Regions from separate parts of the Kitasatospora sp. NPDC023118 genome, predicted to be linked through region 1. Evidence: riboswitches for the same ligand, from Rfam matches in the RefSeq annotation. Region 1 holds a riboswitch; each other region holds the start of a gene.
The links. Region 1 has a riboswitch for cobalamin ahead of ACZ3UD_RS07870 (ribonucleoside-diphosphate reductase subunit alpha). Riboswitches for the same ligand answer to the same signal wherever they lie in the genome.

Region 1 (7,413 bases):
TCGGCGACGTCCGAGTGCAGGTCCACCTCCTCCACGGTCCAGGTGTTCTTGATCGCGTCGCGGTACCGGTCGTAGAACGACGGGTAGCGCATCGGGCGCAGGGTCAGCTCGAAGCCGGGGTCGAGCAGCATCTTGCGGTCTTCGTTCGGGGTGCTCACTGGCAGGCCTCGCAGGACTCGGGGTTCTCCAGGGAGCAGGCGATGGCGGCTTCCTGCTCCGGGGTGAGGGTCGGGGTGTTCACCGGCACGGGCGCGGCGGCGCGGGCGGCACCGGAGGCGGCCTGGGCGATGCGGGTGGCCGGGCGCGAGCGCAGGTAGTAGGTGGTCTTGAGACCGACCTTCCACGCGTAGGCGTACATCGAGCTGAGCTTGCCGATGGTCGGCGCCGCCATGAACAGATTGAGCGACTGACTCTGGTCCAGGTACGGCATGCGGGCCGCGGCCAGGTCGATCAGCGCGCGCTGCGGCAGCTCCCAGGCCGTCCGGTAGAGCGAACGGACCTCCTCCGGCAGCCAGTTGAACTCCTGCACCGAGCCGTTGGCGTCGCGCAGGGCGTCGCGGGTCTGCTGGTCCCAGACGCCGAGCTCCTTGAGCTCGCGCACCAGGTACGGGTTGACCTGGAGGAACTCCCCGCTCAGGGTCTCGCGCTTGAACAGGTTGGACACCTGCGGCTCGATGCACTCGTACACGCCGGCGATGGACGCGATGGTCGCGGTCGGGGCGATCGCGAGCAGGAGCGAGTTGCGCAGGCCGGTGACGGCGATGCGGGCGCGCAGCGCCGTCCAGCGGTCGGCCCACTGCGGGGCGGCCGTCGGGAAGTGGTCGATGTGCAGCTCGCCGCGGGCGGCGCGGGTCTCGCCGTAGGCCTCGTGGCGGCCCAGCTGCTCGGCCAGGTCGGCGGAGCGCTCGTAGGCGGTGAGCATGATGCGCTCGGCGATGAGCGTGGACAGCCGCGCGGCCTCGGCCGAGTCGAAGTCGATCCGCAGCTTGAAGAAGACGTCCTGCAGGCCCATCACGCCGAGGCCCACCGGCCGCCAGCGGGAGTTGGAGGTCCCGGCCTCAACCGTCGGGTAGAAGTTGATGTCCACCACGCGGTCGAGGAACGTCACGGCCGTACGGACGGTGGCGTCCAGCCGCTCCCAGTCCATGGCGCCGAGCAGGTCGTCGGCGGAAGCCCCGGCAGCGACGTGGGCGCCGAGGTTGACCGAGCCGAGGTTGCAGACGGCGGTCTCGGAGTCGTCCGTGACCTCCAGGATCTCGGTGCACAGGTTGGAGGAGTGCACCGTGCGGCCCGGCAGCGCGGTCTGGTTGGCGGCGCGGTTGGAGGCGTCCTTGAAGGTCATCCAGCCGTTGCCGGTCTGCGCCAGGGTGCGCATCATGCGGGCGTACAGGGTCTGCGCCGGGATGGTGCGGACGGCCTTGCCGGCCTGCTCGGCCTTGCGGTAGGCCTCGTCGAAGTCAGCCCCCCACAGGTCGACCAGCTCGGGCACGTCGGCGGGGGAGAACAGCGACCAGTCGGCGTTGGCGTTGACCCGGCGCATGAACTCGTCCGGGATCCAGTGCGCCAGGTTGAGGTTGTGGGTGCGGCGCGCCTCCTCACCGGTGTTGTCGCGCAGCTCCAGGAACTCCTCGATGTCGGCGTGCCAGGTCTCCAGGTAGACGCAGGCCGCGCCCTTGCGCCGGCCGCCCTGGTTGACCGCGGCGACCGAGGAGTCGAGGGTGCGCAGGAACGGGACGATGCCGTTGGACTTGCCGTTGGTGCCGCGGATCAGGCTGCCGCGCGAGCGGATGCGCGAGTAGGACAGGCCGATGCCGCCGGCGTGCTTGGACAGCCGGGCGATCTGCGCGTAGCGGTTGTAGATCGAGTCCAGGTTGTCCAACGGGGAGTCGAGCAGGTAGCAGCTCGACATCTGCGGGTGCCGGGTGCCGGAGTTGAAGAGCGTCGGCGAGGAGGTCAGGTACTCCAGGCGGCTCATCAGGCCGTACAGCTCGGCCACCTCGCGCACCGACTGCTCGGAGTCGCCGACCGCCAGGCCGCAGGCGACGCGGAGCAGGAAGTGCTGCGGGGTCTCGATCACCTTGCGGGTGATCGGGTGGCGCAGCAGGTAGCGGGACTGCACGGTGCGCAGACCGAAGTACTCGAAGCGGTCGTCGCCGGCGGTGTCGATCAGCGCGTCCAGGGCGGCGGCGTGCTTGGCGACGAAGGCCGCGGTGGTGTCGCCGATCAGGCCCTCGGTGTGGCCGACGGCGATCGAGGCGGAGAAGGAGACCGCGCCCTGGCTGTTCGCCTCGTCGACGATCTCCAGTGCGAGCAGACGGGCCGCCAGCTTCGAGTACTGGGGGTCCTCGGCGATCATCGACGCGGCGGCGTCCACGGCCAGCCCGCGCAGCTCGGCGAAGTCCGAGCCGGCGTGGCGGCCGCGCAGCGCGGCGGCGGCGACATGGCCGGGGTCCACCTCGGTGAGGTCGGCGCTGCGGTCGGTGAGAAGCCGCAGCAGCGCTCCGCCGGGGTCGGAGACCGTCGGGTCGGTGAAGGCGGTACCGGAGCCCTGGGCGGGCAGGGTGGCTGAGGCAGCGGTGGTCAAGGCGCTCTCTCCTGGCGGCGATCGGCGGCGGTGATCGGGTGGCACCGGACCGGTCTGGGCAGGGGAGCACGGCGCGAACGCAAACGGCGTCGCGCGACGGTGTCTCCCCGGCCCGCCCGCGAGGCCCGGAGGTGTACTGCTGGTGCTGGCGCGGCCTCTGCGGGAGGGCCGTGGGCACGCGGTCGGCAGGTACTCGGACTCGCGGACACGGCTGCTGGAGCCGCCCGCACACCGCTGCGGGGCAGTCCCGGATTCCCGCCGGGTTCCCCTGCATCGACAGCAGGAGTGAGCATACATGTAGTGGTGTCTCACTGATGCGGCACCACATGTAGTGCGGCGTGGTGTGTTGGCGCGATGACCGGCGGTACTGGGGCGGGTGGCGGTTCGTGCCCGTCCGGCGCCCGGATCCGCGCCTCGGGCGGGTCGGATCCGCACGCCCGCGTCCTGGTTTCGGCACGGAATGGTCACCGGACGGATCGACGGTCGGGGGGATGCCCTACGATCTGGGCGCATGAGCGACGGAACCGGCGTACCTGGGCACGGGCCGCAGGGAACGCCTCCCGCCGGGCCGGGGGGCGTACAGAATCAGCAGTCGGCGGTGCCGGGTCCGGTGCCGCCGCCGAGCGGCGGTTTCGGCCCGCCGCCGGCCTCGTACGGGCCGGTGGTGCCGTCCGCGCAGCCGCTCTCGCAGCCGGTCCCGCCGGTACCGCAGCCGCAGCCCCAGCCGGTCGCGCAGCCCCAGCCGGTACAGCCGCAGCCCCAGCCCCAGCCGGTGCAGCCGGCGGCCCCTCAGCCGCAGTGGCAGCAGCAGCCGCCCCAGCAGCCCGTGCCGCCGCAGCGCGTCGAGCCGAACTGGGAGGCGCTGGCGGACCGCAACGAGGCTGACGGCAAGCGCAAGCGCCGGATGAGGGTCATCGGCATCGTGGCCGCCGTCGTCCTGGTGGGTGGCCTGGCCGCGGGCGGCGTGATGCTCCTCGGCAAGAAGGACGACACCAAGAAGGCCGGCGGCGGTCCGGTCACCACCGTGTCCGCCTCGGGCAAGCCGACCCCCGGGCCGTCGAGCGCGAGCGCGACCCCGGGCGGCCAGACGGACGACCCGTCGAAGCCGATCTGGGAAGCCGCCACCGACCCGGCGCCGCAGGACGCGGGGGCGCTGTTCTCCGCGATGCAGGTGACGGTCAGCGGCGCGACCTGGAACCGGACCGTGGTCTCGCTGGACCAGCCCTGCTGGGACGGCAACTCCACCACCGGCGGTCTCGGCAAGATCCTCGGCGACCAGGGCTGCCAGAAGGTGCTCCGGGCGACGTACGTCTCCGGCGACAGCGCGGTGACCGTCGGTGTCGCGGTCTTCGACCACAAGATCCAGGCCGAGACCGCGATGAAGAACTACGCCGGCCAGCTCAAGGGCCTTCCCGCGGCCGGCGCCCCGGCGTTCTGCGCCAACCCCGGCTGCACCAGCACGCACGGCAGCCTGGGCCGGTACGCCTACTTCACCGTCGAGGGTTCGGCGAAGGGCGGAAACGCCCCCGATGCCACCGCGACCGCGGCGGCCTCCGGCTTCGCCGAGCACGTGAAGGGCCAGCTGCTCCGGCGGGCCAAGGCGGCGGGCTCCGCCACGCCCGGTTCGCAGGGCACACCGGCGGCCACCCCGGCCGGCTGACCTGTCGTGACACCCTGGTGCCGGCGGATCCGTTCGCCGGGACCGGGGGAGTGTGGCAGGCTCTCGGGAGTCATTCGTACGTGTGTTCCGGTTGCGTCCGTGGGGGTCGGTACCGGCAAGCAACCGGAGGAGCGGTCGTGGCCCTGCCCAGTGCCCTGCGCGGCAAGCCGGCCGTCCTGGCCGCGGCCGGGATCGTGGTCGTCGCGGGCACCTTCGCGCTGCTGGGCCGGGACGACCGGGCCGACGGCGAACAGCCCGCGCGGGTACCGGTGTCGGTCGGCGCCCCCGGACGCACCCTGCCGCCGGACGTGGGCCGGGACCTGCTCGCCCGGGACCCGCAGGCCTCGCCGAACGCCCGCGCCGTCCAGCAGTTCCTCGCCGACCTGGAGAGCCAGGCCCGCACCGGGCAGAGCGGCGGCACGGTGATCGGCCAGCACGTCGAGGCGCACAACGAGCGCAACAACCCCGAGTACGGCGACTACCGGGGCACCAAGCAGGTCGGCTACTACTACAAGAAGGCCGCCGACATCACCGGCAGGCTGCCCGGCTTCCTGGAGACCGACCTCGGCCCCGGCTACGGCCAGAACGCCTGGGGCGTGGGCAACCCGCGCTCCTACTCGGCCGGCCGCTGGCCCACCTGCCGGACCGGCTGGCAGTACACCGACGACGCCGTCGACCTGATGACCGCCGTCTGGTCCGGCCACCCGCGCGCCGACGACGGCACCTACGGCAGCTCCGGCGTCCAGCAGAACTGCGACGGCAGCAGCACCGAACTGCCGGACAACGGCGGCGCCCCGGCCGGGATCGTCGGCATGTCCTTCCACGAGCCCTACCCCGGATCGGACGTCAAGTCCTTCGACCGGGTGCTCTGTTCGAACTCCCCGGCGGCCAAGGACCCGGGCTGGTTCGGCCGGGTCGTGGACGCCGCGCACGACACTCCCGAGTACCGCGCGCTGATCACCGACCTGTCCTACCTGGCCGACCACCTGGAGTACCTGGCCGCCCACGACGTGCCGGTGCTGCTGCGCCCGTACCACGAGATGAACGTCCAGGACTGCTCCAGCCGGTTCTGGTGGGCGGGCCAGAAGCCGGCCGACTACCAGGCGCTGTGGAAGATCACCTACAAGTACCTGGTGGAGACCAGGGGCCTGCACAACCTGCTGTTCGTCTGGACGCCGGTGTCCTGGGACGGCGCCCCGGGCGTGGACCCGTGGGACTACTACCCGGGCGCCCAGTACGTCGACGTGGTCGGGGTGGACGACTACAGCGGCAGTCCGGCGCACCCGATCGGCACCGGCGAGGTGTGGACCAAGCGCTACTACGACGGGCTCGCCGCCTACGACAAGCCGCGGATGCTGGCCGAGTCCTTCGCCGTGCCCGTCAACTCCCGCCAGCCGGACACCCTGCGGCGCACGCCCTGGACGATCTGGACGGTCTGGGGGCAGTCGCTCACCGCGAACAACCTGGCCCCGGACCAGCCGCGCAACTCCGGCGCGGACGTCAACGCCACCTATCACAGCCCGCTGGCGATCACCGGTGGCTCCGGCTCGTCCGGCGGGAGCATCGACTGGGGTGGGCTGCACGTCCGCTGAGGGCGGGCGAGGTCCGGCGAGGTCCGCCGGGATTCCTCGGGATTCGTCGAACGGGTGGAATTCCGGGTCAGTTGCGCCGTGTGGCATCCTGTGGCGGCGAAACCGAGGGCTGGGTGGGGTCGGGATAGGGTCGAAGGGGCGGGGTAGGGGATGACACAGACGCGTCCGATGCGTGGGGCCGGTGGCCTGGCGATCGGCTGGGGCGTGGTGCTGCTCGGCTGGGCGGCGTACAACTGCTTCGGCCAGGTCGGCTTCGCCACGTACCTCAAGGGCATCTTCTACTACGGCGGGACCTCGGTGGACGCCGAGACCGGAAGCCTCAACTACGGCCTGCTGTACCTGGTCGCGGGGCTCCTGCTGCTGCGCGGGCGCAACTGGGCGCTCGGGGTGGCGGCGGGTGTGGCGCTGGTCGAGGGCTACAACCGGGTGCGCAGCCTGACCGGCGCGCTGCTGGACAAGCCGCAGCGGGAGTGGTTCACCGGGACCACCGAGGGCGGGCTGAAGCTCGCGACCTTCGCGCTCGGCGTGGTCGTCACCGCGGCGCTGATCCTGCTGCTGGCCCGCTCCAAGTGGCGGGAGCAGCCGGAGGGCGCGGGGGCGCCGGGCGGGGAGGCGCACTGGTCGATCATGCAGACCGTGCCGTCCGCGCCGACGCCCGTGGCGTACGCCCAGCCCCAGCCGGTGCAGCCCCAGCAGCCGGTCCAGCCGCAGCCCGGATGGCCGCAGCAGCCGCCGGCCCAGCCCTCGTGGCAGCAGCAGCCGGTCGCGCCGCAGCAGCCCCAGCCCGGCGCCTGGCCGCCCGCGCAGCCTCAGCCGGTCCAGCCGCAGCAGGCCCAGCCGGTGCCGCCGCAGCCCGTCCCGTATGCCCAGCAGCCGACCCGGACGGCGCCGTCGTACCAGCCGACCATCGCCCAGCAGCAGTGGCCCGCCGCCCCGCCCGCGCCCGCCCCGCCCGCGCCCGGCCAGCCGGCCCCCGGCTCGGTGCCCCCGGGGCCGGCCGCCCCCGGCCCGGTGGCGCCCGGCCCCGTCGTGCCGCCGCCGGCCGACGCCCCGCCCGCGGACCGCCCGCCGCAGGCCTGACCGACCGCGAAGAACCCGTGCCCCGCCCGGGGACCGGACCCACACCAGACGAGGAACGACTTTCACCATGACATCGACAGCCCCCGTGCGGACGGTGCTCACCACCTCCCGCGAGGCCGCCCGGCTCGCCGAGCGACAGATGTCGTGGAAGCCCAGGGTGCTGCCGTTCTACGTCGCCTTCCTGATCATCTTCACCTTCTCGATCTGGGCGTACGTGCCCAACCCGACCCCGCTCGGCTGGGCGATCACGATCCTGTGGGGCATGCCGGTGTTCGGCGTGCTGATCGGCTTCCAGGGCGTGCTGATGGTCCGCCGGCGGCTGCGCCAGGTGGACCGGATGACCCCGCCGGCGCCGGCCGAGGACGACTTCCTGATCGTGCTGGTGCCGACCATCGGCCGCCACGACACCTACCCGGCGCTGGAGCGCTCGGTGCTCTCGTACGTCGAGCACCTGCCGCCGTACTTCCCGTGGATGCGGGTGGACATCCTCACCGAGG
Region 2 (7,413 bases), on a different contig from region 1:
ACGGCGGCCAGGATGTTGATCGTGTCGGGCCGGTAGCCGCCGGACGGCTCCGCCGTGTCGGACCGGTCGGGTTCGGCCGCCCAGACCGGCACGCCGATCCCGGTCGTGACCACCGCGCTCACACCGCTGTCCGCGGCCCAGGCGAAGTCGTCGACCTCGGCCGCGGTCATCAAGCCGACGCCCGTGCCGGTGAGGTCCTGCGCGGCGGCGAGGGCCGCGAGGTGGTCCGCCGGGTCCATCCGCGCGTACCCGGGGCGCACCTGGGCGTTGAGCACCCACCCCCGGTCCCCGAGCCCGCCGCCGAGCACCGCACTGCTGACCATCCGCCAGCCCGGACCGGCTCGCCACACCAGCAGATGCAGGCACGCCCCGTCCTCGACCCGGGCCTCGTACTCCCGCTCCGGGAGAACCACCAGGACCTCTCCGTTGATACGGACACGGCGCGGTGCCGGCCTCCTACTCACCAATGACCCCATCCGTCGAGATGGTGACTCGCGCCGCCGACGGACTCGGCGTCGGCGGCGCGGGTCACCGTGGCGGACGCGGCACGTGCGCACGCTCTGTCCGCCTCGCACGGGCGTCTCAGCCGGCGAGTTCCTCGCGCAGGCGGCGGGCGGCGGCGACCAGGCTGTCCAGGGAGGCGCGGGTCTCGGGCCAGCCGCGGGTCTTCAGGCCGCAGTCGGGGTTGACCCAGAGGCGTTCGGCCGGGATCGCGGCGAGGCCGGCGCGCAGCAGCGAGACGACCTCGTCGGTGCCCGGGACGCGCGGGGAGTGGATGTCCCAGACGCCGGGGCCGACCTCGCGCGGGTAGCCGGCCTCGGCGAGCTCCCCGGCGACCTCCATGTGCGAGCGGGTGGCCTCCAGCGAGATGACGTCCGCGTCGAGCTCGTCGATGGCCTTCATGATCGCGCCGAACTCGGCGTAGCACATGTGGGTGTGGATCTGGGTGTCGGCGCGGACGCCGGAGGTGGCCAGGCGGAAGGCCTCGGTGGCCCAGTCCAGGTAGGCCGGGCGGTCGGCGGCGCGCAGCGGCAGGGTCTCGCGCAGCGCCGGCTCGTCGACCTGGACGACGGCCGCGCCGGCCGCCTCCAGGTCGGTGACCTCGTCGCGCAGGGCGAGGGCGACCTGCCGGGCGGTGTCGGCGAGCGGCTGGTCGTCGCGGACGAACGACCAGGCCAGCATGGTGACCGGGCCGGTGAGCATGCCCTTGACCGGCCGACCGGTCAGCCCCTGCGCGTAGCGGAACCAGTCCACGGTCATCGGGTGCGGGCGGGAGATGTCCCCGGCGAGGACCGGCGGGCGGACGTAGCGGGTGCCGTAGGACTGGACCCAGCCGTGCCGGGTGGCCAGGTAGCCGGTGAGCTGCTCGGCGAAGTACTGGACCATGTCGTTGCGCTCGGGCTCACCGTGCACCAGGACGTCCAGCCCGGCCTTCTCCTGGTAGGCGACGACCTCGCGGACCTCGGCCTCCATCCGCTCCCGGTAGCCGGCCGCGTCGATCCGGCCGGCCGTCAGGTCGGCGCGGGCCACCCGCAGTTCGGTGGTCTGCGGGAAGGAGCCGATGGTGGTGGTCGGCAGCAGCGGCAGGCCGAGCCGGGCGCGCTGGGCCTCGGCCCGTACGGGGTAGGGCTGGGCGCGGCGGGCGTCGTCCGCGGTGACGGCGGCGGCGCGGGCCCGCACGGCCGGGTCGCGGGTGATCGGGGAGCCGGCCCGGGAGGCCAGGTCGGCCCGGTTGGCGGCGAGTTCGGCGGTGATCGCACCGGTGCCCTCGCGCAGGCCGCGGGCGAGTAGTGCCGCCTCGGTGGCCTTCTGCCGGGCGAAGGCCAGCCAGCGGGCGATCTGCGGGTCGATGTCGCGCTCGGCGGCGGCGTCGACCGGCACGTGCAGCAGGGAGCAGGACGGCGCGACGTCGACCCGGTCGGCGAGGCCGAGCAGGGTCGCCAGGGTCGACAGTGACTTCTCCAGGTCGTTGATCCAGATGTTGCGGCCGTCGATCACGCCGGCCACCAGGCGCTTGCCGGTCAGGCCGCCGACGGCGGCGAGGTCGGAGAGGTTGGCCGCGGCCGGTCCGGTGAAGTCCAGCGCCAGGCCCTCCACCGGGGCCTTGGCGAGCACCGGCAGGGCGGCGCCGAGCCGGTCGAAGTAGCTCGCGACCAGCAGCTGCGGCCGGTCGGTGAGGGCGCCCAGGTCGCGGTAGGCGCGGGCGGCGGCGTTCAGCTCGGCCGGGGTGCGGTCCTGGACCAGGGCGGGCTCATCCAGCTGGACCCACTCGGCGCCGGCCGCCTTCAGGGCCGCGAGCAGCTCCGCGTAGACCGGCAGCAGCCGGTCCAGCAGGGTGAGCGGCTGGAAGTCCTCGGCGACGCCGGGCGCGGGCTTGGCGAGCAGCAGGTAGGTGACCGGTCCGACCAGCACCGGCCGGGCGGTGTGGCCGAGCGCGAGGGCCTCCGCGAGCTCGCCGACCGCCTTGGCGGGGTTCGCCGCGAAGGCCGTGTCGGGGCCCAACTCCGGCACCAGGTAGTGGTAGTTGGTGTCGAACCACTTGGTCATCTCCAGCGGCGCCAACTCCTGGGTGCCGCGAGCCATGGCGAAGTAGCCGTCCAGCGGGTCGGCCTCGACCGCGGCCCGGTGGCGGGCGGGGATCGCGCCGACGGCCACCGAGGCGTCCAGCACGTGGTCGTAGAAGGAGAAGTCGCCGGTCGGCACCTCCCGGACCCCGGCCTCGGCGAGCTGCGCCCAGTTCTCCCGGCGCAGGTCGGCCGCGGTGGCCAGCAGCGCCTCGGCGGTGACCGCGCCCTTCCAGTAGCCCTCGATCGCCTTCTTGAGCTCCCGGCCCTGGCCCTGGCGGGGGTAGCCGTACACGGTGGCCACGGTTGTTGTGGCTGCGGACTTCGTCGTCAAGGGACTCTCCTTCGCGAGCCTGATTCCTGATCCTCGGGACGGGACGAAGGCGCGAAGGGGTGACGAACCGGGCGGCCGCCCGCACGCATATGCGGCTCCGCCTGGTGTGGTCGCCGACCCGCCCTCGAGGTCACCGGATTGCCGCGCGCGAACGGTCGCGCACGGGCAGTGGCAGGTCTTCGGACTCGCGGGCACACCCACCCTGGTTCCAGGGCGGACACCTACTGGCCGTCGCTTCCCAGACCCGACCCGGGTCCAGTGCGTATGACGGCGGTCGTTCCCGCTCACCGCTGCGGGGCAGTCCCGGATTCCCACCGGGTTCCCTCTTACGACGCGCCTGCCTGGCGGACAGGGCGAACCAGCTGCACGGCCAGCTTAGGGGCAGGACGGTGGGAGCTGAACAGCGAATCACTCAAGTTGTCCGGATACTGAGACGGCGTCGACGTCAGGACCGGGCGGAGGGCTCCGTGGCACGCGGTAGCGCCTCGCGGATGTCAGCGAGCAGTTCGGGCAGGCCTCGCCCGGGGCCAAGCTGTTTCTCCACCCGCTCGACCTGGTCGGCGGGGATGCTCGACAGCACACGTTCGGCTTCGCTCAGCAACTCTCGGCTCCGGTGGAGGTCCAGCTTCATCCGGGAAACCTGGGCCTGTTGTCCGCCCAGCTGGCGGCGGGCGGACTCCAGGCCCGCGTGCTGTTGCGGTGTCAGGACGACGATCTCCGCGCCGTCCATCGTCATCGTCCTGGGTTTGTCGGCCTTGGGCACGGTGGTGGACCTTTCGGAATCAGGAGGGCGCCGCTCCGGCCGGCCATGCGGCGTGTTCCTGAGCGGGTGGGGCGTCGGAGCCGTCCGCAGCCTCGAAACGGACCGAGGGCTCGAAGTTGGCGCGCCGGGCCGCGCGGCGGAAGACGGTCAGCACAGCTGGCCCGACGACGAGCACGGCGGTGAAGGTGGTGACGGCGCGGCCGGTGTCCCAGCCGAGCGAGGTGGCGAGGTCGAAGAGCAGGTAGCGGTGCCACTGCTCGGTGAAGGGCAGGCCGGGGAGGTAGGCGATCGAGCTGTTCGGGTCGGTCGAGAACGGCCAGAAGGAGAGGTTGAGCAGGAAGCCGAACAGGTAGCCGGAGAATGCCCCGTAGGCGGCCAGCATCGGCACCTCCCAGCGGCGCCGGGCCGGCGGGAGCAGCCCGGCGAGCATGCCGACGAAGGCGCAGCCGAACATCTGGTAGGGCATCCAGGGGCCGACTCCGCCGGTGAGCAGAGCGGAGGCGAAGAGCGAGGTGCACCCGAGGGTGAAGCCGAAGCCTGGGCCGAAGACGCGGCCGGCGAGGACGAGGATGAAGAAGACGGTCTCCACCCCGGCGGTGCCGGCGCCGAGGGGTCGGAGTCCGGCGTTGACGGCCGAGAGGACACCGAGCATGGCGAGGGCCTTGGCGTCGATGCCGCCGGCCGAGATCTCGGCGATGACGACGGCGAGGACCAGGACGAGCAGCGCGCCGAAGATCAGGGGCGGGGCGTAGGAAGAGCCGAACGTCCCTGGGGCGACGACGAACGGCCAGGTGAAGGCGACCAGGCCGATGAAGGCGGCCAGGGCGACGACGACGCGGGCCCGGCCGGGGATGCGGACGGCGGTCACCGGGCGGCCTCCGCCACCGCGAGGACCTCGGCCACCTGCCGGGTTGTCAGGTAGTCCAATGGGGCGAGGATTTTGGCGGTCTGCGGGGCGAAGGTGGGCGAGGCGACGATGACCTCGGCGGTGGGGCCGTCGGCGACGATCTCGCCCTCGGCCATCACGACCACGCGGTCGGCGGCGGAGGCGACGAACTCGACGTCGTGGGTGGAGACGACGACCGTACGGCCTTCGGCGGCGAGGGCGTCCACGATGCCGGTGAGTGCTTCCTTTGCGTGGTAGTCGAGCCCCCGGGTGGGTTCGTCCAGCAGCACGACCCTTGGTGCGGCGGCCAGTTGGATCGCCAGGACGAGCGCCAGCTTCTGCCCCTCGGAGAGGTCCCGGGGGTGGGTGTCGTCGGGGATCCCGGGGGCGAGGCGGTCGAGGATCTGCCGTGCGGTCGGCCCGGCGGCGTGGCGGGCCTCCAGGTCGCTCTGGGCGAGCTCCTGGGCGACCGTCTCCAGGTACAGGAGGTCGGTGGGGGTCTGCGGGACGAGCCCGACCAGTTGCCGGGCCTGAGCCGCGGGGAGGCGCTTGGGGTCCTTGGCCGGGCCGCCCTCGACGCCGGTGACCTTCACGCTGCCGCCCTGGCGGGGTCCGGAGCCCTGGAGGGCCCACAGCAGCGAGGACTTGCCGGAGCCGTTGCGGCCCATCAGCGCGGTGACCTCGCCCGCCCGCAGTTCCAGCCCGACCTCACGGACGGCGGCCACCGGCCCGTAGCGCACCACGACCCGCTCGGCGGACAGTACGGTCTCCCCGGCCGCCGGTGCGCGACGCGGCGCCGGTGCCGGGCGTGCGGCCAGCCGTTCCCGCAGCGGTGCGGCGGCTCGGCGGGCGTCGCGGACGGACAGCGGCAGGGGCTCCCATCCGGCCAGGCGGCCGAGGTCGACGACGGGCGGTGCGATCGCGGTGGTCCGGAAGACCTCGGCGGGCGGCCCGTGCACGACGGTGCCGTCGCCGGGCAGGTAGGCGACCCGGTCGGCGTACTGGACGACGCGTTCCAGGCGGTGTTCGGCCAGCAGGACGGTGACGCCGAGGTCGTGGACGAGCCGGGTGATCGCGGCGAGCACCTCCTCGGCGGCGGTCGGGTCGAGTGCGGAGGTCGGCTCGTCCAGGACCAGGACGCGGGGGTGCGCGGTGAGCACCGAGCCGATGGCGACGCGCTGCTGCTGGCCGCCGGAGAGCTCGTACAGGGCGCGGTGGCGCAGGTCGGCCAAGCCGAGCAGGTCGAGGGTCTCCTCGACGCGCTTGCGCATGACCTCCGGCGGGATCGCCAACTGCTCCATGACGTAGGCCAGTTCCTCCTCCGCCGTGTCGGTGGTGAAGCCGGCCAGCGGGTCCTGGCCCACCACGCCGACCACGTCGGCGAGTTCGCGCGGCGGGTGGTGGGCGGTGTCGCGGCCGTCCACGGTGACCCGGCCGCGCAGGGTGCCGCCGGTGAAGTGCGGCACCAGGCCGTTGACGGCGCCGAGCAGGGTGGACTTGCCGACGCCGGTGCGGCCGACCACAAGGCAGAGCTCGCCCTCCGGGATGTGCAGGTCGATGTCGCGCAGGACGGGCGTGGTCTCGCCGTCGTACACCACGCTGACCCGGTCGAATCGGATCACGTGCTCACCTCGGAGGTCGTGCGGTCGGTGCTGACGCTGATGCTGGTCCGGCGGGCGTCGGTGGCGGTGTCGGTGGCCCGTTCGGGCGTACGGCCGGGCGGCGGGGAGACGATCCCGGCGGCGCCCGCCAGCAGCAGGGCGAGCACCGGGACGAGCGGCAGCGCCGGCCAGGTCAACGGGTACAGGGAGGGGTTGAGGTCGGTGGCGTCGTAGCCGACGGTGGCGAACAGTAGGACGGCGGCGGTCACCCCGCAGCCGGCGACCGCCCATTCGGCCGCCCGCCAGCGGTCCGGCCGGTACGTGGTGCGCCGCACCCGCCGCCCGCCGAGGACGAGGCCCGCCACGCAGAGAACGGCACCCGCGAGGAAGGCGGGCAGGCCGAGCGCGGCGGGGGCCGTTCCGTCCAGCAACCCGTACACCCCGGCGCACAGGCCGCACATGCCGAGCAGCATGAGCGCGCCGGTGAGCCGGCGAGAACGCCGGGAGGCGGTGCCGGAGCGCCCGTAGCCGCGCGAGTCCATCGCGGCGGCCAGGCTGAGCGAGCGTTCCAGCGCGTCCTCCAGGACCGGCACGACGATGCCGCGCAACGCGCGTATGCCCTTGCGCTGCCCGGCGCGCAACCGCCGTGCCCGGGCGACGCGTTGGACGCTCTGCACCAGCTGCGGCGCGACGCTCAGCGACACCGTGACGGCGACGCCGAGCTCGTACAGCGCGCCGGGCAGCACGCGCAAGGCACGCTTGGGGTTGGCAAGGGTGTTCGCCGCGCCGATGCAGCAGATCAGGCACGCCAGCCGCAGCCCGTCAAAGGCCGCGGAGAGCGTGGCCTCCAGCGAGACCGGGCCGCCTATCTGAATGCCTGCGTACCAGGCCGGGGTGGGGATGTGCGGCAGGGAGAAGAGCAGGTGGTCGTGCGGGGTGATGCCGGTGGCGAAGACGCAGCGGAACAGCACCCGGATCGCCACCACGGTGAGGGCGACCCACAGGTAGTAGGTGAACCCGCGCGCCCACGGGGCTTCGCTGCGGCGGGCGGTGACCACGTAGCCGAGCACGGCGAGGACGAGCAGGAGCAGCAGCGGGTTGGTGGTGCGGCTGGCCGCCGTCGCCAGGGCCAGCGCCCAAGTCCACCAGGCCAGCGGGTGCAGGTTCCGCGGACTGCGCCGGCCCCCCGCGCCCAGGCCGGGGACGCGCTGCGGGGAGGCCGTGCCGCGCTTGTCGAGCATGGTCACCGGATCACTCCGCCCGTC
Region 3 (7,413 bases), on a different contig from region 1:
CATTACGCCTGCCGGGTGAAACGCGGAACGGCCGTCGGATCCGAGATCTCGGATCCGACGGCCGTCCGCAGGGCATGACCGCTACCGGCGGATGCTCGGCTTCAGCTCCAGGAAGCGGGCGAGCATGCCGTTCACGAAGGCCGGGGAGTCGTCCGTGGAGAATTCCTTGGCGATCTCGACGGCCTCGTCCAGGACGACCGCGTCCGGGACGCCGTCCTCCCAGATCAGCTCGTACGCGCCGAGCCGCAGGACGTTGCGGTCCACGATCGGCATCCGGTCGAGGGTCCAGCCCACCGCGTACTGCTCGATCAGGTCGTCGATGCGACGGGCGTGCTGGACGTACCCCTCGATCAGCTCCATGGTGTACTCGCCCACCTGCGGGGTGCCCTCGTCGGGCTTCGGCTCGCGGGCGCGGGCCACCCAGTCGGCGAGGACCTGCTGCGGGTCGACCCCGCGGTGGTCGGCCTCGAAGAGGATCTGGAAGGCGCGGGTACGGGCCTTGCTACGTGCGGCCGACACGGACTTACTTCACCCGGCCGAGGTAGCTGCCGTCGCGGGTGTCGACCTTGACCTTCTCGCCGGTGGTGATGAAGAGCGGGACCTGGATCTCGGCACCGGTCTCCAGCGTGGCCGGCTTGGTGCCACCGGTGGAGCGGTCGCCCTGGACGCCCGGCTCGGTCTCGGCGATGACCAGCTCGACGGCGGCCGGGAGCTCGATGTACAGCACCGCGCCCTCGTTGGTGGCGACCAGGGCCTCGAAGCCCTCCAGCAGGTACTTGGCCGCGTCGCCGACGACGGCCGGCTCGACGGTCAGCTGGTCGTAGGTGTCCATGTCCATGAACACGAAGTTCTCGCCGTCCTTGTACGAGAACTGCATGCCGCGCTTGTCGACGTTGGCGGTCTCGACCTTGGTGCCGGCGTTGAAGGTCTTGTCGACGACCTTGCCCGTCAGGACCTCCTTGAGCTTGGTCCGAACGAAGGCCGGGCCCTTGCCGGGCTTGACGTGCTGGAACTCGACGACGGACCAGAGCTTGCCGCCCTCCAGCTTGAGGACCATGCCGTTCTTGAGATCGTTCGTGGAAGCCACGGGCGCACTTACTCCTGGATATAGCTGTCAAGGAACCAAGGGTTTGCGTCCTGCCGCCGACGGCCTTCGGGGGCCGCCGTCACAGGGCGAGGAGCTCCTTGGTGGTGATGGTGAGCAGCTCGGGCCCGCCCTCTTCGAGGGGGCGCACGACGAGCGTGTCCTCGATCCGGACCCCGCCCTTGCCCGGGAGGTGGACCCCTGGGCCGACGGTGACCGGCACGCGGCTGTCCAGTTTACCCATGTCCGACGGACCGAGGCGCGGCGCCTCCCGGATCTCCAACCCGATGCCGTGGCCCACCGGGTGCGGCGAGGTCTCGCTGTGGCCCGCCGCCTCCAGGACCTGCCGCGCGGCCCGGTCGGGTACGCACTGCTCCACGCCCGGTCCGAGCGCCTCCCGGCCGGCCCGCTGGGCACGGAAGACCAGCCGGTGCAGCTCGACCTGCCAGGGCGCGGGGGCGGCGCCGATCACGAAGGTCCGGGCGGTCGAGACGCGGTAGCCGCGGTACTGGGCACCCATCACCACGGTGAGGAAGTCGCCCTCCTCCACGCGGCGGTCGGTCGGCTGGTGGGCTGGCTGGCCGGAGTGGCTGCCGGTGCCGACCGAGACCGGGAAAGCGGCCCGGTCGGCGCCGTGGTCGATCATCCGGCGCTCCAGCTCCATCGCCAGGTGCCGTTCGGTGCGGCCGACCAGGATCGACTCCAGCAGCTCGCCGAGCGCCTGGTCGGCGATCTCGGCGGCGATCCGCAGGTCGGCGATCTCGTGCTCGTCCTTCACCACCCGCAGCCGCTCCACCACCTGGCCGAGGTCCGCCAGCCGGGCACCCTCCGCCAGGCTCCCCACCGCCCGGTGCCGGGTGACGGTCAGGTCGTGTTCCTCCACCGCCAGGTCCCGCACCCCCAGCCGCGCGGCCGCGGCCGTGGCGGCCAGCGCGGTGTCCGCCCCGGCCGACACCGGCATCTGGGTGACGTCGGCGGCGATCAGGTGCTCCCCCGAGTCGTCCGGCGGCAGGTCGTCCGGCACCGCCAGCAACGCCCGCTCCCTGGTCAGCAGCAAGGTCGCCCCGCAGGGCGCGCAGCCCGTCAGATACCGCACGTTCGCCGCCCGGGTGACCAGCGCCGCATCGGCCCCGGCCGCACTGCAGTGCTCCCTCACCCGCTCCCGCCGCCCCGTGTACGCATCGGCCATGCGTCGAGCCTACGAACCCCCGGCCCGAACCGCCCGCCGAGCACCCCCGGGGGAGGGCGACGGTCGCACGCCGCTGCTCGTTCTCGGCCATCGGGCCCCCGCGCACGCCTGCGGGAATGGGCGGGACGGAGTTCACGTTGAGGCAAGATGAAAACGACTTCCATTTCGGTGTACGGTTTCGACCCAGCCCCCGAACCCGACACCCGAGGCCCAGGAGGACCCCCATGGCCCGCAGCGAACTACGCCCCGTGATCAAGCTCCGCTCCACCGCCGGCACCGGCTACACGTACGTGACCCGCAAGAACCGCCGGAACGACCCGGACCGGATGGTCCTGCGCAAGTACGACCCGGTCGTGGGCCGGCACGTCGACTTCCGCGAAGAGCGCTGAACGAACGCACCGCAACCACCCGGCGGAGCCCAGCCAGGAAGTCCGGAATCCACCCCGGCTACCGCCCGGTCGCCTTCCGTGACAAGGTCGGCGGCCTCGCCTTCCTCACCCCGGCCTTCGGCCGGGGGACCCCCACGACGGTCACCGGTGACCGCACCGTCGAGTGGGAGGACGGCAGCACCTATCCGGTGATCGGCGTCGAGAGCTCCTCGGCGAGCCACCCCTTCTACACCGGCCAGTCCCGGGCGCTCGACACCGCCGGCCGGGTCGAGCAGTTCCGCCGCCGGTACGGCGACCGGCACTGACGACGAACGAAACGGCGCCTCCCCGCCCGGGGGAGGCGCCGTTTCGGCGTACGGAAGCGGCCTCAGCGCGGCGGCGGGACCGACACCACCATGGTCAGCCGCAGCGCCCGCTCCCCCGCATTGCGGTAGACGTGCGCGTACGAGGCGTCGAAGGAGACCGTGCTGCCGGCCGGTACCGGGTGGTCCGTACCGTCGTGCACCAGGGTCAGCTCGCCCTCGTCGACCCGGACGATCTCCACCGTCCCGGCCGGATGCGGATCGGAGGAGTACTCCTCGCCCGGCTCCATCCGCCACTCCCACAGCTCCAGCGGCCCGGGCGCCTCGATCCCGTGCAGCAGGGTGCCGGTCCCGCCGCTCACACCGGTCCAGAGCGGCACGGCCTGGTCGCCGGGGATGATCCGGACGTCCGGGCCCTCCTCGTAGTCGAGCAGCGTGGCGATGGAGACGCCGAGCGCGTCGCCGAGCCGGACCACGGTGGCCACGCTCGGGTTGGTGCGGCCCTGCTCGATCTGGACGATCATGCCGCGGCTCACCCCGGATCGGGCGGCGAGGGCGTCCAGGGTGTGGCCGCGCTCGGCGCGCAGCCGCTTGAGGTTCCGGGCGAGGGCCTGGGAGACGAGGTCGGGGTCCGGCACGCGGGCAGTCCTCCGGTGTCCACAGTACGGAAAGTGCAGAATATTGTTCGGCGAAGTCCAACTTGGTGAACTACGCTGCCTTCTCGGCAACGAGTCCATCCGACTGTACTTCGGAGTGCATTGTGCTGTCCTCGATCTCCTGGCACCTCCAGTGACCGTCCTGCTCGCCCTCTGCGCCAGTCTGCTCACCGGCCTGGGCGACTTCGGCGGCGGCGTCCTCACCCGCAGACTGCCCGCACTCGCCGTCGTGGTCATCTCCCAGGCCGCGGCCACCGTCGTCCTCCTCCTCGCGGTCCTGGCCACCGGCGGCTGGGCGGACGCCTCCCCCGCCCTCTGGTACGCCGTCGCCGCCGGGGTGATCGGCCCGTTCGCGATGCTCGCCTTCTACCGGGCGCTCGCGCTCGGCCCGATGGGCGTGGTGTCCCCGCTGGCCACCGTCGGCGTCGTGGTGCCGGTCGGCGTCGGGCTGGCGCTCGGCGAGCGACCCGGTCTCGGCCAGGTGGCCGGGATCGCGGTGGCCGTGGCGGGCGTGGTGCTGGCCGGCGGCCCCGAGCGCGGCGGGCCGACCGCCGCCCGTACGGCCCTGCTGCTCACCCTGGCCGCCGCGTTCGGCTTCGGCACCAACATGGCCCTGCTCGCCCAGGCCTCGGCCGGAGGAGGGCTGCTGCTCATGCTGTGCGTCCAGCGGCTCGTCAACGTCGCCGTCGGCGGCACCGCGCTGCTGATCGGCCTGCGCGGTACCGACACCTCCGGGCTGCTGCCCGAGCTGCGCGCCCGGCTGCCCCTGCTCACCGCCGTCGGGCTGGCCGACGTCGCCGGCAACGCCACGTACGCGATGGCCTCGCACAGCGGCTCGGCGGCGGTGGCCGCCGTGCTCGCCTCGCTCTACCCCGTCGTCACCGCGCTGCTGGCGCGCGGAGTGCTCAAGGAGCGGCTGCGCCCGGTCCAGGTGGTCGGCGCCGGGCTCGCCGTCGCGGGCACGCTGCTGCTCGCGGCAGCGTGACCGACGGGCTACTCCGCGGGCGTCCAGCGCTTCTCGACCCCGGCCAGCTTCCAGTAGGCGATCGCGATCGCCCACACCACCACGAACAGCCCGGCGATCGCGTACCCGACGTTGTCCAGCGAGATGTCCGCGATGAACCCGGTGACCGGGTCGGTCAGGTCGAGCTTCTCGTGCAGCACCCCGACCAGCTCGATGGTGCCGATGATGAAGGCCACCGCGATCGACAGCCCGGTGATGGTCAGGTTGTAGTACACCTTGCGCACCGGGTTGGAGAACGCCCACTGGTACGCGAAGTTCATGAAGGTCCCGTCCAGGGTGTCGAACAGGCTCATCCCCGCCGCGAACAGCAGCGGCAGGCAGACGATCGCGTACCAGGGCAGCCCGGCCGCCGCACCCGAGCCGGCCATCACCATCAGGGTGACCTCGGTCGCGGTGTCGAAGCCCAGGCCCAGCACCATGCCCACCGGGAACATCTGCCCGGGCCGGGTGATCGAGCGGGTCGCCCGGTTCAGCACCCGGGCCATAAGGCCGCGCGAGTTGAGGTGCTCCTCCAGCTGAGCCTCGTCGTACTTCCCGGCCCGCATCGAGCGGAACACCTTGAGGATGCCGAGCAGCGCCGCCAGGTTGAGCGCGCCGATCAGGTAGAGGAAGGCGCCGGAGGCCGTGGTGCCGACCAGCCCGAGCCACTTGTGGGTGGCCGAGTCGTCGTCCATCAGCGTGTTCGCCAGCTGCGCGCCGCCCGCCACCAGGGCGGCCATGATGACCACCATCGAGGAGTGCCCGAGGGCGAACCAGAAGCCGACCGAGACCGGCCGCTTGCCGTCCGCCATCAGCTTGCGGGTGGTGTTGTCGATCACCGCGATGTGGTCGGCGTCGAAGGCGTGCCGCATGCCGAGGGTGTACGCGGTGATGCCCAGGCCCACCCCGAAGACCTGGGTGCCGACGGCGTAGTTGTGCGGCGCGACCAGGAAGACGAGCGTCCCGAAGGCCACCACGTGCATGGCCAGGATCACCCCCATCAACCCGGCCGTGCGGAGGGTGTCCTCGCGCTTCCATCTGAAGGTGGGCAGGACGGAGGGGGCCGCCTCGACGGGCGCGGCGGTTTCGGGCAGGGTCATCTTCGGATCACGCTCCAGCACCTCGTGGAATGACTTCGTGAGATGCCGTGGCCGGTCTCCTGGCTTACGGGGCTTCCGGACCCGCCTTCCCAAGCGCACGAGGCGCCCAGTGGCACGTGGGTACGGACAACTCTCCCCCGATCACAGTGGCGAGGGCCGCTCCGGACTGGGACCCCTGAGGTTCCGTCACCGGTCTTCCCGAGCACCACGGCGGGGAACACCGTAGGGCTCCGGCACCACCCTCGCAAGGTTGCGCACCTGTGCAGGTGTCCAGGATCACAGGCCACTGCCTGCAAGAATGTCCGCATGCATCTCGTACCGGCCGACCGCGCGGGCCACCGCACCATCGACGGCCACCGGGTCTGCGAGGCCATCGCCGCGATCGGCGACACCGCGCACGTCCGGTCCTGGGCCGAGCGGTTCTCCCTGCTCGCCGACCCCGGACGGCTCGCCCTGCTGCTCGCCCTGCACCGAGCCGGCCCGCTCGCCGTCACCGACCTGGCGGTTGCCACCGGCATGCGCGACCCCGCCGTCTCCCAAGCCCTGCGACTGCTGCGCACGGCGGGCGTGGTCACCGGGGACAAGGACGGACGCGTGGTGCGCTACCGGCTCGCGGACAACAGCATGCGCCCCCTCCTCGACGAGTGCGCCGCCGGAGAGCACCACGAACCCACCGCAGCGGCGGGCTGACCGACACTCGGGCCCGGCCGTCTCTCGCAAGGGGCACCCCGGGAGCGGCCCGGATGAGTACGATCATGAGGTGCCGTCCCACCCCCACGTCTGGCCCGCCGACCGCTGGAACACCCGCCCGGTCAAGGCCCGCGTGCTGGCGGTCGCCCGCACCCTCACCTCGGCGACCCGGGTCCTGGACGTCCTCACCCTGCTGAACCAGGACGGCATCGAACGGTACTTCACCGTCAACCCCGGCTCCGCCTTCGCCGACCGCGGCCTCACCGACTACCTGCGCGGCCTGCCCGGCTACACCGTGCTGGAGTGGGAGGACGCCGTCCGCCGCCGCTTCGACCTGGCCGTCGCCTGCGCCGTCCACGCCTCCATGCACCGGCTGGACGCCCACCTGGTCGTTCTCCCGCACGGCGCCGGCTACAACCGCCTGGTCACCGAGTCCACCGGCGACACGGTCAGCGCCGCGGGCCTGTCCCGCAACGAACTCACCCACCGGGGGCGGGTGTTCGTGGACGTCCTCGGCCTCTCCCACCCCGAGCAGCTGGATCGGCTGCGGGTCTCCTGCCCCGAGGCCCTGGACGTCGCCCGGGTGGTCGGCGACCCGTGCTTCGACCGGATCCTCGGCAGCGAACGCTCCCGGGACGCCTACCGCGCCGCACTCGGCGCCGTCGACGGCCGCCGGCTCGTCGTCGTCAACTCCACCTGGAGCGGGCACTCGTTACTCGGCCGCCGCCCCGACCTGCCCCGCCGCCTGGTCCGCCGGCTGCCCGCCGACGAGTACACGGTGGCCGTCGTGCTGCACCCCAACATCTGGAGCCGGCACGACCCCGAGGCCCTGCTCGACGACGCCCGCCGGATGGGTCTGCGGCTGATCCCGCCGCACCAGGGCTGGCAGGCCGCGCTGGTCGCCGCCGACTGCCTGATCGGCGACCACGGCTCGGTCTCCGTCTACGGCGCCGCCCTGGGCCGCCGCACCCTGCTGGTCGCCACCGGCGCCGCCGAACTC
Region 4 (7,405 bases), on a different contig from region 1:
CGGATGAGGTTCTCGGCAGGGGCACGGTGGATGCGATCAGCCGTCGTGGTGGTCGGTCTGCTCCTTCTTGCGGCGGGGGAGTCGGTGGGACTCGACCGGTCGTCCGTCGGCGAGGTGCTCGGTGACGATGCGGCCGGCGGTAACCGGGTCGATCCCGCCGTACCAGACGTCGTCCGGCTGCACGCTGACGACGGGGGCCTGGTTGCAGGGGAACTGGCACCCCGTCTGGGTGACGAGCACGTCGTCGTCGCCGAGGCCCTGCTCGGTCAGTTCTCCTACCAGGGCGCGTAGTCCCTCCTCCGCGCCCAGGGCCGCGCAACGCGGGCCACGGCACACCAGGACCTGGTGCCGGTGGCCGGGGACCTCTTCCCAGGCCGCGGACGTGAGGCCGGGCTCCGTGCCGGTGATGGCCTTCGTCACCGCGGCCACCGTGGCGACCGCGTCCGGCGAGTCGGCGAGGCGGGTCGCGACGAGGAGTTCGGGGCGGTGGCCCGCGCGCTCGCGCCACCAGTGCGCGGCGATCCGCCGCAGCCAGGAGTGGGCCGGGCCGGAGGCCGCGAGGCGGACGCCGATCACGACCACGGTCTCGTTGCCCGCGTCGGCCAGCCTGGTCAGCTCGGCCGACAGGGAGGGGTCTCCCTGCTGCAGGAACGCGATCGAGGCCCGGTGCGGCGCCGCCGTCCGGAGGAGTTCGTCACGGCGGACGACTTCCCCGATCGACATGCCGACCAGGAGCACGGCAGTGCGGTGGGCGGGGGCATCCGGGACGGGGGAGGTCATGGGGTTGTCCTTTCGCGGAGCAGTCCGTTCCACCGGATGTGCGGCCTGTTGTGGAGGGGGTGTCGTTCCACGGTGACGTCGACGCCGTAGACGTGCGCGATCGTCTCCGAGGTGAGCACCTCGGAGACGGGCCCGTGGGCAACCAGTCGGCCGTCGAGCAGGACGGCGACCTCGTCGCAGTAGGCGGCGGCGAGTTCGAGGTCGTGCAGCGCGGCCACCGTGGTGATGCCCAGCCCGCGTACGGTTTCGAGGAAGCCGAGTTGGTGGCGTAGGTCGAGGTGGTTGGTGGGCTCGTCGAGCAGGAGCACGCCGGGCTCCTGCACCAGCGCCCGCGCGAGCTGGACCCGCTGCCGCTCGCCCCCCGACAGCGTCGGCCAGGACCGGTCGAGCAGGTGGCCGACGTCGGCCGCGGCGACGGCCTCGGCGAACACGGACCGCTCGTGGGCGTCGGCGGCGGAGTCCGTCGGCACGGGCCAGCGGCCGCGGTGCGGCGTGCGTCCGAGCTCGATGACCTGACGGACCGGCAGCGACAGCCGGGTGTCCGCCTGCTGCTCCATGAAGGCCACCCGTCGTGCTCGTCGGCGGGCCGTGAGCGCGTGGAGGTCCGCTCCGTCCAGCAGGACCCGCCCCGCGCTCGGCCGGGTCAGTCCGGCGACCGCGCGCAGCAAGGTGGTCTTCCCGGCGCCGTTGGGCCCGAGCAGGCCCGTGATCCGGCCGGGGCCGAACGCGAGCGAGACCTCGTCCAGCAGGGTGGCTGCGCCGATTCGCACGCCGATTCCCTCGGCGCGCAGTTCGAAGGGTGGCGTCACCGTCACTGGCCCCTCCCGTCGGTCCGCCCCTGGCGCCACAGCAGCCAGGCGAAGAAGGGTGCTCCGAGCCCGGCCGTGATGACGCCGACGGGGATCTCCCGGTCGGGCAGGAGCGAGCGCGCCACGATGTCGCTGCCCACCAGGAGGGACGCGCCCACCAGCGCCGACACGGGCAGCAGGAGGGCGTGCCGCGGGCCGCAGACGAGACGGACCACGTGGGGTACGACCAGGCCGAGGAACCCGATGACGCCGGTGTTGGCGACCAGGCACGCGGTCACCAGCGCGGCGGTGGCGACGAGGGCCCAGCGGGTGCGGTCGACGTGGACGCCGAGGGAGCGGGCGGCGGTCTCGCCGAAGGCGAAGGCGTCCAGGTCGCGGGCCGAGGAGGCCAGGACCGTGACACCGACCAGCGCGACCGCGATCAGGAAGACGGCAGTGGGCCACCGCACGCCGGCGACCGAGCCCAGCGTCCACTCCATGACACCGCGCGCCGCGTTGCGGTCCCCGAGAACCATCACGACGAACGAGGTGTAGGCCCCGCACATCTGCCCGACCGCGATGCCGGCGAGCACGGTCCGGGCGGTCGGAAGTGACCGGCTGCGCGCGCCGGCCAGTGCCAGGACGACGACGGCGGCGAGCAGGGCACCGGCGAAGGCCGCCGTCGCCACCGCGCCGGTGCCCACGGCGCCGGACACGCCGACGCCGAGGACGATCACGGTGACCGCGCCGGCCGCGGCTCCCTCCGAGATCCCGAGGAGGAAGGGATCGGCCAGATCGTTCCCGGTCAGCGTCTGCAGCACCGCACCGCAGACCGCGAGGCCGGCGCCGGTGGCGGCCGCTCCCAGCACCCGGGGCAGCCGCAGCTGCCAGACGATCTGGTCGTCCAGCAGCGTCACGTTCGGGTCGCCCAGCCCGAGCCGGCGCAGGACGACGTCGATCACGGTCCGGACTGACTCGTGTTGCGAGCCCACGGCCAGGCCGAGGAGCACGGCGGTCAGCAGCAGGGCCACACCGACGGTCAGGGCCGCCGTCGCGCGGCCCGGACCGGAGCGCCGCGCGACGGGGTGGGGTGCGGTGGTCATGAATCCGGGTGCAGTCGGCCGAGTCCCGCGGACACCTTGGCGGCGCCGTCGGCGAGCAGCACGCCGGGGGTCGACTCCGAGAACGGCACCACCACGAAGGCCTTGCGCTGCACGGCGGTGAGCTTGCTCAGCACCGGGTCGTTCGTGAGGTAGTCGATCTTGGACTGGGCCGTGTCCCAGCTCGCGTCCGCGAGCACGATGGCGTCCGGGTCCGCCGCGACGACCTTCTCCCAGCTCACGTTCTGCCAGCCACCGGGCAGGTCCGCGAAGACGTTGCGGGCGCCGACGGCGTCGAGCACGAGCTGGGGCCCGCCGTGGCCGGCGCCGACGAACGGCGTCTTGGTGTCCGAGTCGAACCACAGGACCTTCAGGCCCTTGCCCGCAGCCGTCGCCGTCAACCGGGCCAGCTGCTGCTCCTGCTGCTGCTGGATCGCGGTGGCCCGCTCCGGGACACCGAAGACCTTGGCGACGTCGTTCAGTTCGCCCCACGCCGCCTGCCAGGTCGTCGGCGCCACCTTGCTCTTGTCCGAGCAGCCGAACGGGGACACATACGACGGGATGCCCTGGCCGCGCAGTTCCTCCCGGGTGCCCGCGACCTTGTCGGTGAACGCGCTGGCGTAGGAGGCGTACAGGAAGTCGGGACGGGCCGCGAGGAGCTTCTCCTTCGTCGGATACTCCTTGGAGAGCACCGGGACGGAGTCGTAGGCCGCCTTCCACTTCTCCGGGACGGAGTCGTCGAGGTAGGCGGTACCGGCCATGCGGGACTGCAGGCCGAGGGCCAGGGCCACCTCGGTGGCGCCCTGGTTGAGCGTCACCAGCCGGCCGGGCGGCGCGCCGACCGTGACGGTGGTCCCGCAGTTGTCCACGCTGACCTGCGCGGCGCCTTCGGTCGCCCCGCCGGACGCGACGGGCGCGGGGGCGCCCGCGCAACCTCCGAGCGCGCCGATGAACAGGAAGGCCGTGATTGCCCGGCCGACACGTATCGGACCTGTGGGACGAACGGAACATATGGAACGGAACGGGCGTGGCTGACCGTTGGGCACGTGTTCTCCAAAACCCTCGTGGAACATGTCGCGCCGTGGCCGGTCTCCTGGCTTCCGCATCGACGCGCCGCGGCCGACCTTCCCGGGCGGCTCTTCCAGCCCGCCCAGTGGCCCTGACCGCTGGGCAAGCCGGTCAGCGAGGGCCGCGGAACTCCGCGGCAACAGTGGCGAGGGCCGCACCGGAATCAGACCGGTTTCCCGAACACCACGGCGATGGCAAGGTATCAGGCATGGTCAGGCAGGTGCTGGCCGGCTCAAGGACCTCCACCGGCCATACGAGACGTCGGCAGCCAACTGCGGACACCACGAACCCAACAGCCTCCCGCTGCTCCGGCTCGGGCCGCCTCGGGAACGGCGCGAGCAGCGTCAATGACTCGGTCAGGGGCTGGTTGCAGTGCACACAGCGGAAGACCATCACAGGCTCGCCTCCACGTGGGGCTGCGGCCGGAACTCGTGCACCACCTCGATGCGGCCGACGATGTGCCGGTTGAACTCGTCCAACTCCTCCGCCGGCACCCACAGCTCGAGGATCGTGCGTGTGGCGGTTGTCGACGCAGGAGAGGGTGTAGCGGACGAACAGTACGTCCTCGTCGAGGTGGACGTCGTCCCAGTGCAGGCCGAGGCTTCGCCCTTGCGCATGCCGGTGATCACTTCGATGAAGTCGGTGAAGGGCGGGTCGAGGGCGCAGGGGTGAACCCGCCCCAGACTGAGGCGGAACCGGCCGGGGTCTGCGCGTCGATGCGGTAGCTGTCGTTCGTGGTATTGCGCGCGCCGGTGGCGTGGTTGTACTGGGCGGCGAATTCATGCTGCCCGGCCGGCACGGTACGGCCCGGCTTGAGCACCCAGCGGTAGACCAGTGCAGCGCCGGACTCCTGGACGGTGACGGTGAAGTCTTCGCTCGGCAGTGTTCGCCAGTTGCCGGTGTTCTGCACGCCGCCGGTCTGTGCGATGCGCAGCTCCACGGTGAGCGAGGTGAGCGGCTGGGTGGTCTTGAGGGTGAGGTCGCTCTGGGCCCAGTAGATGGTGCTGTGCGGGTCAACCGAGCCGTTCGACCACAGCGGCCCGTTCTGGACTCGGCTGTCGGCGGGCGGAGTTGAGTGCAAGCCGCCCGGGGCCGAACAGCAGTCCGGTGATGTGCGCGTTCGCCACCTGGTCCATGTGCGCGAGAGAGAGGAACCCCAGCCGACGCGCGGCTGGGGTTCCTCGCGGCAGCGAGTGTCGGTCAGCAGTTAGATTCGCCAGTGCCGTTAACGGCTTACCTCCTTGCCGGAGAGCCGCACTCGATCTCGGTCACTGTGGATCAGGTGGGTCAGTGCTGCAGGGTGAGGACGCCCGGCCGCCATGGCAGTTGGTCGTAGGGGCCGGTCGCGGTGGGGGACTTGCCCTGGTAGAGGAACTGCAGGTTGCAGGGGTCGATGGTCATGGTCTGGTCGGGGTTGTTGCGGATCAGGTCGCCGTGGCTGATGTCGTTGGTCCAGGTGGCGCCGCTGTTGGCCTTGCCCGCGAACGGGTTGCTCTCGCTGGCGGCCTGCGGGGTCCAGGAACCGCTCAGGCTGGTGGCGGTGAACGAGCGGAAGTAGCGCTGCTCGTTCGCGCCGCGGGCTTCGACGATCATGAGGTACTGGTTCTGGCCCTGGACCTTGTAGACCTGGGGCGCCTCGAACAGGTTCTTCGTCGAGTCGCTCATGACCGTCGTGTAGGACGAGCCGAAGTTGCCGGGGAAGTTCCCGATCGGCATGCTCGCCCGGTAGATGTTGCCGTTGTCACCGGCGAAGAACAGGTACATGTTCTGGTCGTCGGCGATCAGGGTCTGGTCGATCGGGGCGGCGCCGGGGATGCCGCCGGTGAACAGCGGCTGCGGCGCGGACCAGCCGTTGGGGTTGGTCGGGTCGCTGGAGGTGCGGTAGATGAACGGCCACTGACCCCACTGGTACGCCAGCACCCAGATCTTCTTGGGTGCGAAGTAGAACAGGGTGGGCGCCACCGCGTTCTGGTTCATGCCGGTCTGGCCGGCCGAGGCCATGTCCGACCAGTTGGTGAAGGGAGCGAACGCCATCGAACCGTACGACGAGCCCGTGACGTTCGACGCGTAGACCAGGTGCTTGCCGTTGTAGACGACGTCGGTGAAGTCCTTCAGCGCACCCCACCCATTCGCGGGCTGCGCCAGCGCACCGGTCGAGGACCAGCGGTAGGTCGACGGCAGCGCACACGAGCCGCCCGTTGAGGTCGGCGTCGGGGCGGACGACCCGGACCCGGACGACCTGAGGTTCCAGTGCTGGTTGGCGGCGCCCCAGGAGTCCCAGATCTGGACGGCGGTGCCGTTGGCGGTCTGGTTGCCGGGGGTCTCCAGGGCTCGGCCGCTGGCGATGTTGGTCAGCGTGTACGAGCCGTCGCTGTTCCGGGCGGCCTTCCAGTGCTGGTTGGCGCCGCCGTTGGAGTCCCAGACCTGCACCCTGGTGCCGTTGCCGGTCTGGTTGCCCGGTTCGTCCAGTACCCGGCCGCTGGCGATGTTGGTCAGGGTGTAGGAGCCGTCGCCGTTCCTGGTGGCCCGCCACTGCTGGTTGGTGGCGCCACTGGCGTCCCACACCTGGAGCGGGGTGCCGTTGCCGTTCTGTCCCGCGTACTCGTCGAGGACGCGACCGGAGGCTCCCGTCGCGGAGAGCGTGTAGACGGTGCCCGAGGTGATGCCGCCGCCCGGCGTCCCGCCGCCGGCGCCGTCCAGGGTGGTGAGCACCGCGTTGTAGGCGGGCTTCCTGTTGCCGTTGTCGTCGAACAGCAGCGGGTTCTCGCCGGTGCGCCAGGAGTCCCTGTCGCGGATGCCCCAGACCGTGATGCCCGTGCAGCGAGCGACGTTGAGGCAGTCCTGGACGGCGTTGGTGTACGCGGTGGCGGACGCCTGGGCGATGTCGAGCTCGGTGATCTGGACGTCCACGCCGAGTGCGGCGAAGTTGGACAGGGTGGTCCGGAAGCTGGCCGGCGGGCCGCTGGCGCCGAAGTGGTTCTGGAAGCCGACGCAGTCGATCGGTACGCCGCGGGACTTGAAGTCCTTGACCATGGTGTAGACGCCCTGGGTCTTGGCGTCGGACCAGTTCTCGATGTTGTAGTCGTTGTAGCAGAGCTTGGCCGAGGGATCGGCGGTGCGGGCGGTGCGGAAGGCCTCCTCGATGAAGCCGTTGCCCAGCACGTTCTGGAACACGGAGTCGCGGTGCTGGCCGCTGCCGCCGTCGGCGAACGCCTCGTTGACCACGTCCCAGGCGTAGATCTTGCCCTTGTAGTGGGTCATCTCCTGGGTGATGTGGTTGTTCATCACGCTGCGCAGGGTGTTGGGGTCGGTGGTGGCCTTGACCCAGTCGGGCAGTTGGGAGTGCCAGACCAGGGTGTGGCCGCGCATGCGCTGGCCGTGTGCGGTGGCGTGGTTGACGATCGAGTCGGCGGGCGCGAAGTTGAACGACCCGCGGGAGGGCTCGGTGGTGTCCCACTTCATCTCGTTCTCCGGGGTGACCATCTTGAAGTCCCGGTCGAGAATGGTGGAGTACGTGGAGTCACCGAGCCTGCCCGAGGACACTGCCGTGCCGAAGTAGCGGCCACTGCCGGCCGCTGCGTCGCCGACCGAGGTCGGCGTGGGGGCATTCGGCGTGAATGCGGCTTGGGCGACCAGCGGTACGGCAGCACCCACGGCGGCGAGCACCAC

Region 2: another riboswitch for cobalamin. It lies ahead of metE (5-methyltetrahydropteroyltriglutamate--homocysteine S-methyltransferase); the one in region 1 lies ahead of ACZ3UD_RS07870 (ribonucleoside-diphosphate reductase subunit alpha).
Region 3: another riboswitch for cobalamin. It lies ahead of nicT (Nickel transporter NicT); the one in region 1 lies ahead of ACZ3UD_RS07870 (ribonucleoside-diphosphate reductase subunit alpha).
Region 4: another riboswitch for cobalamin. It lies ahead of ACZ3UD_RS31135 (ABC transporter substrate-binding protein); the one in region 1 lies ahead of ACZ3UD_RS07870 (ribonucleoside-diphosphate reductase subunit alpha).

The regions. Positions count from the first base shown of each region.
Region 1 is NZ_JBVHHW010000004.1:352,637-360,049, reverse strand. It holds gene ACZ3UD_RS07875 (ribonucleotide-diphosphate reductase subunit beta) at 1-131, opposite strand, end outside; gene ACZ3UD_RS07870 (ribonucleoside-diphosphate reductase subunit alpha) at 155-2,560, opposite strand; cobalamin riboswitch at 2,752-2,877, opposite strand; gene ACZ3UD_RS07865 (hypothetical protein) at 3,096-4,244, shown strand; gene ACZ3UD_RS07860 (glycoside hydrolase family 26 protein) at 4,382-5,836, shown strand; gene ACZ3UD_RS07855 (hypothetical protein) at 5,987-6,916, shown strand; gene ACZ3UD_RS07850 (glycosyltransferase family 2 protein) at 6,984-7,413, shown strand, end outside.
Region 2 is NZ_JBVHHW010000014.1:121,238-128,650, forward strand. It holds gene ACZ3UD_RS20030 (adenosylcobinamide amidohydrolase) at 1-476, opposite strand, end outside; gene metE (5-methyltetrahydropteroyltriglutamate--homocysteine S-methyltransferase) at 583-2,898, opposite strand; cobalamin riboswitch at 3,052-3,277, opposite strand; gene ACZ3UD_RS20040 (hypothetical protein) at 3,344-3,661, opposite strand; gene ACZ3UD_RS20045 (ECF transporter S component) at 3,681-4,529, opposite strand; gene ACZ3UD_RS20050 (ABC transporter ATP-binding protein) at 4,526-6,169, opposite strand; gene ACZ3UD_RS20055 (CbiQ family ECF transporter T component) at 6,166-7,389, opposite strand; gene ACZ3UD_RS20060 (hypothetical protein) at 7,400-7,413, opposite strand, start outside.
Region 3 is NZ_JBVHHW010000013.1:30,678-38,090, reverse strand. It holds gene nusB (transcription antitermination factor NusB) at 82-519, opposite strand; gene efp (elongation factor P) at 524-1,087, opposite strand; gene ACZ3UD_RS18425 (M24 family metallopeptidase) at 1,167-2,273, opposite strand; gene rpmG (50S ribosomal protein L33) at 2,498-2,662, shown strand; gene ACZ3UD_RS18415 (type B 50S ribosomal protein L31) at 2,659-2,967, shown strand; gene ACZ3UD_RS18410 (helix-turn-helix domain-containing protein) at 3,030-3,602, opposite strand; gene ACZ3UD_RS18405 (EamA family transporter) at 3,754-4,605, shown strand; gene nicT (Nickel transporter NicT) at 4,614-5,723, opposite strand; cobalamin riboswitch at 5,756-5,948, opposite strand; gene ACZ3UD_RS18395 (ArsR/SmtB family transcription factor) at 6,030-6,413, shown strand; gene ACZ3UD_RS18390 (hypothetical protein) at 6,484-7,413, shown strand, end outside.
Region 4 is NZ_JBVHHW010000032.1:4,910-12,314, forward strand. It holds gene ACZ3UD_RS31120 ((2Fe-2S) ferredoxin domain-containing protein) at 37-780, opposite strand; gene ACZ3UD_RS31125 (ABC transporter ATP-binding protein) at 777-1,595, opposite strand; gene ACZ3UD_RS31130 (FecCD family ABC transporter permease) at 1,592-2,671, opposite strand; gene ACZ3UD_RS31135 (ABC transporter substrate-binding protein) at 2,668-3,537, opposite strand; cobalamin riboswitch at 3,735-3,939, opposite strand; gene ACZ3UD_RS31140 (hypothetical protein) at 4,362-4,817, opposite strand; gene ACZ3UD_RS31145 (non-reducing end alpha-L-arabinofuranosidase family hydrolase) at 5,024-7,405, opposite strand, start outside.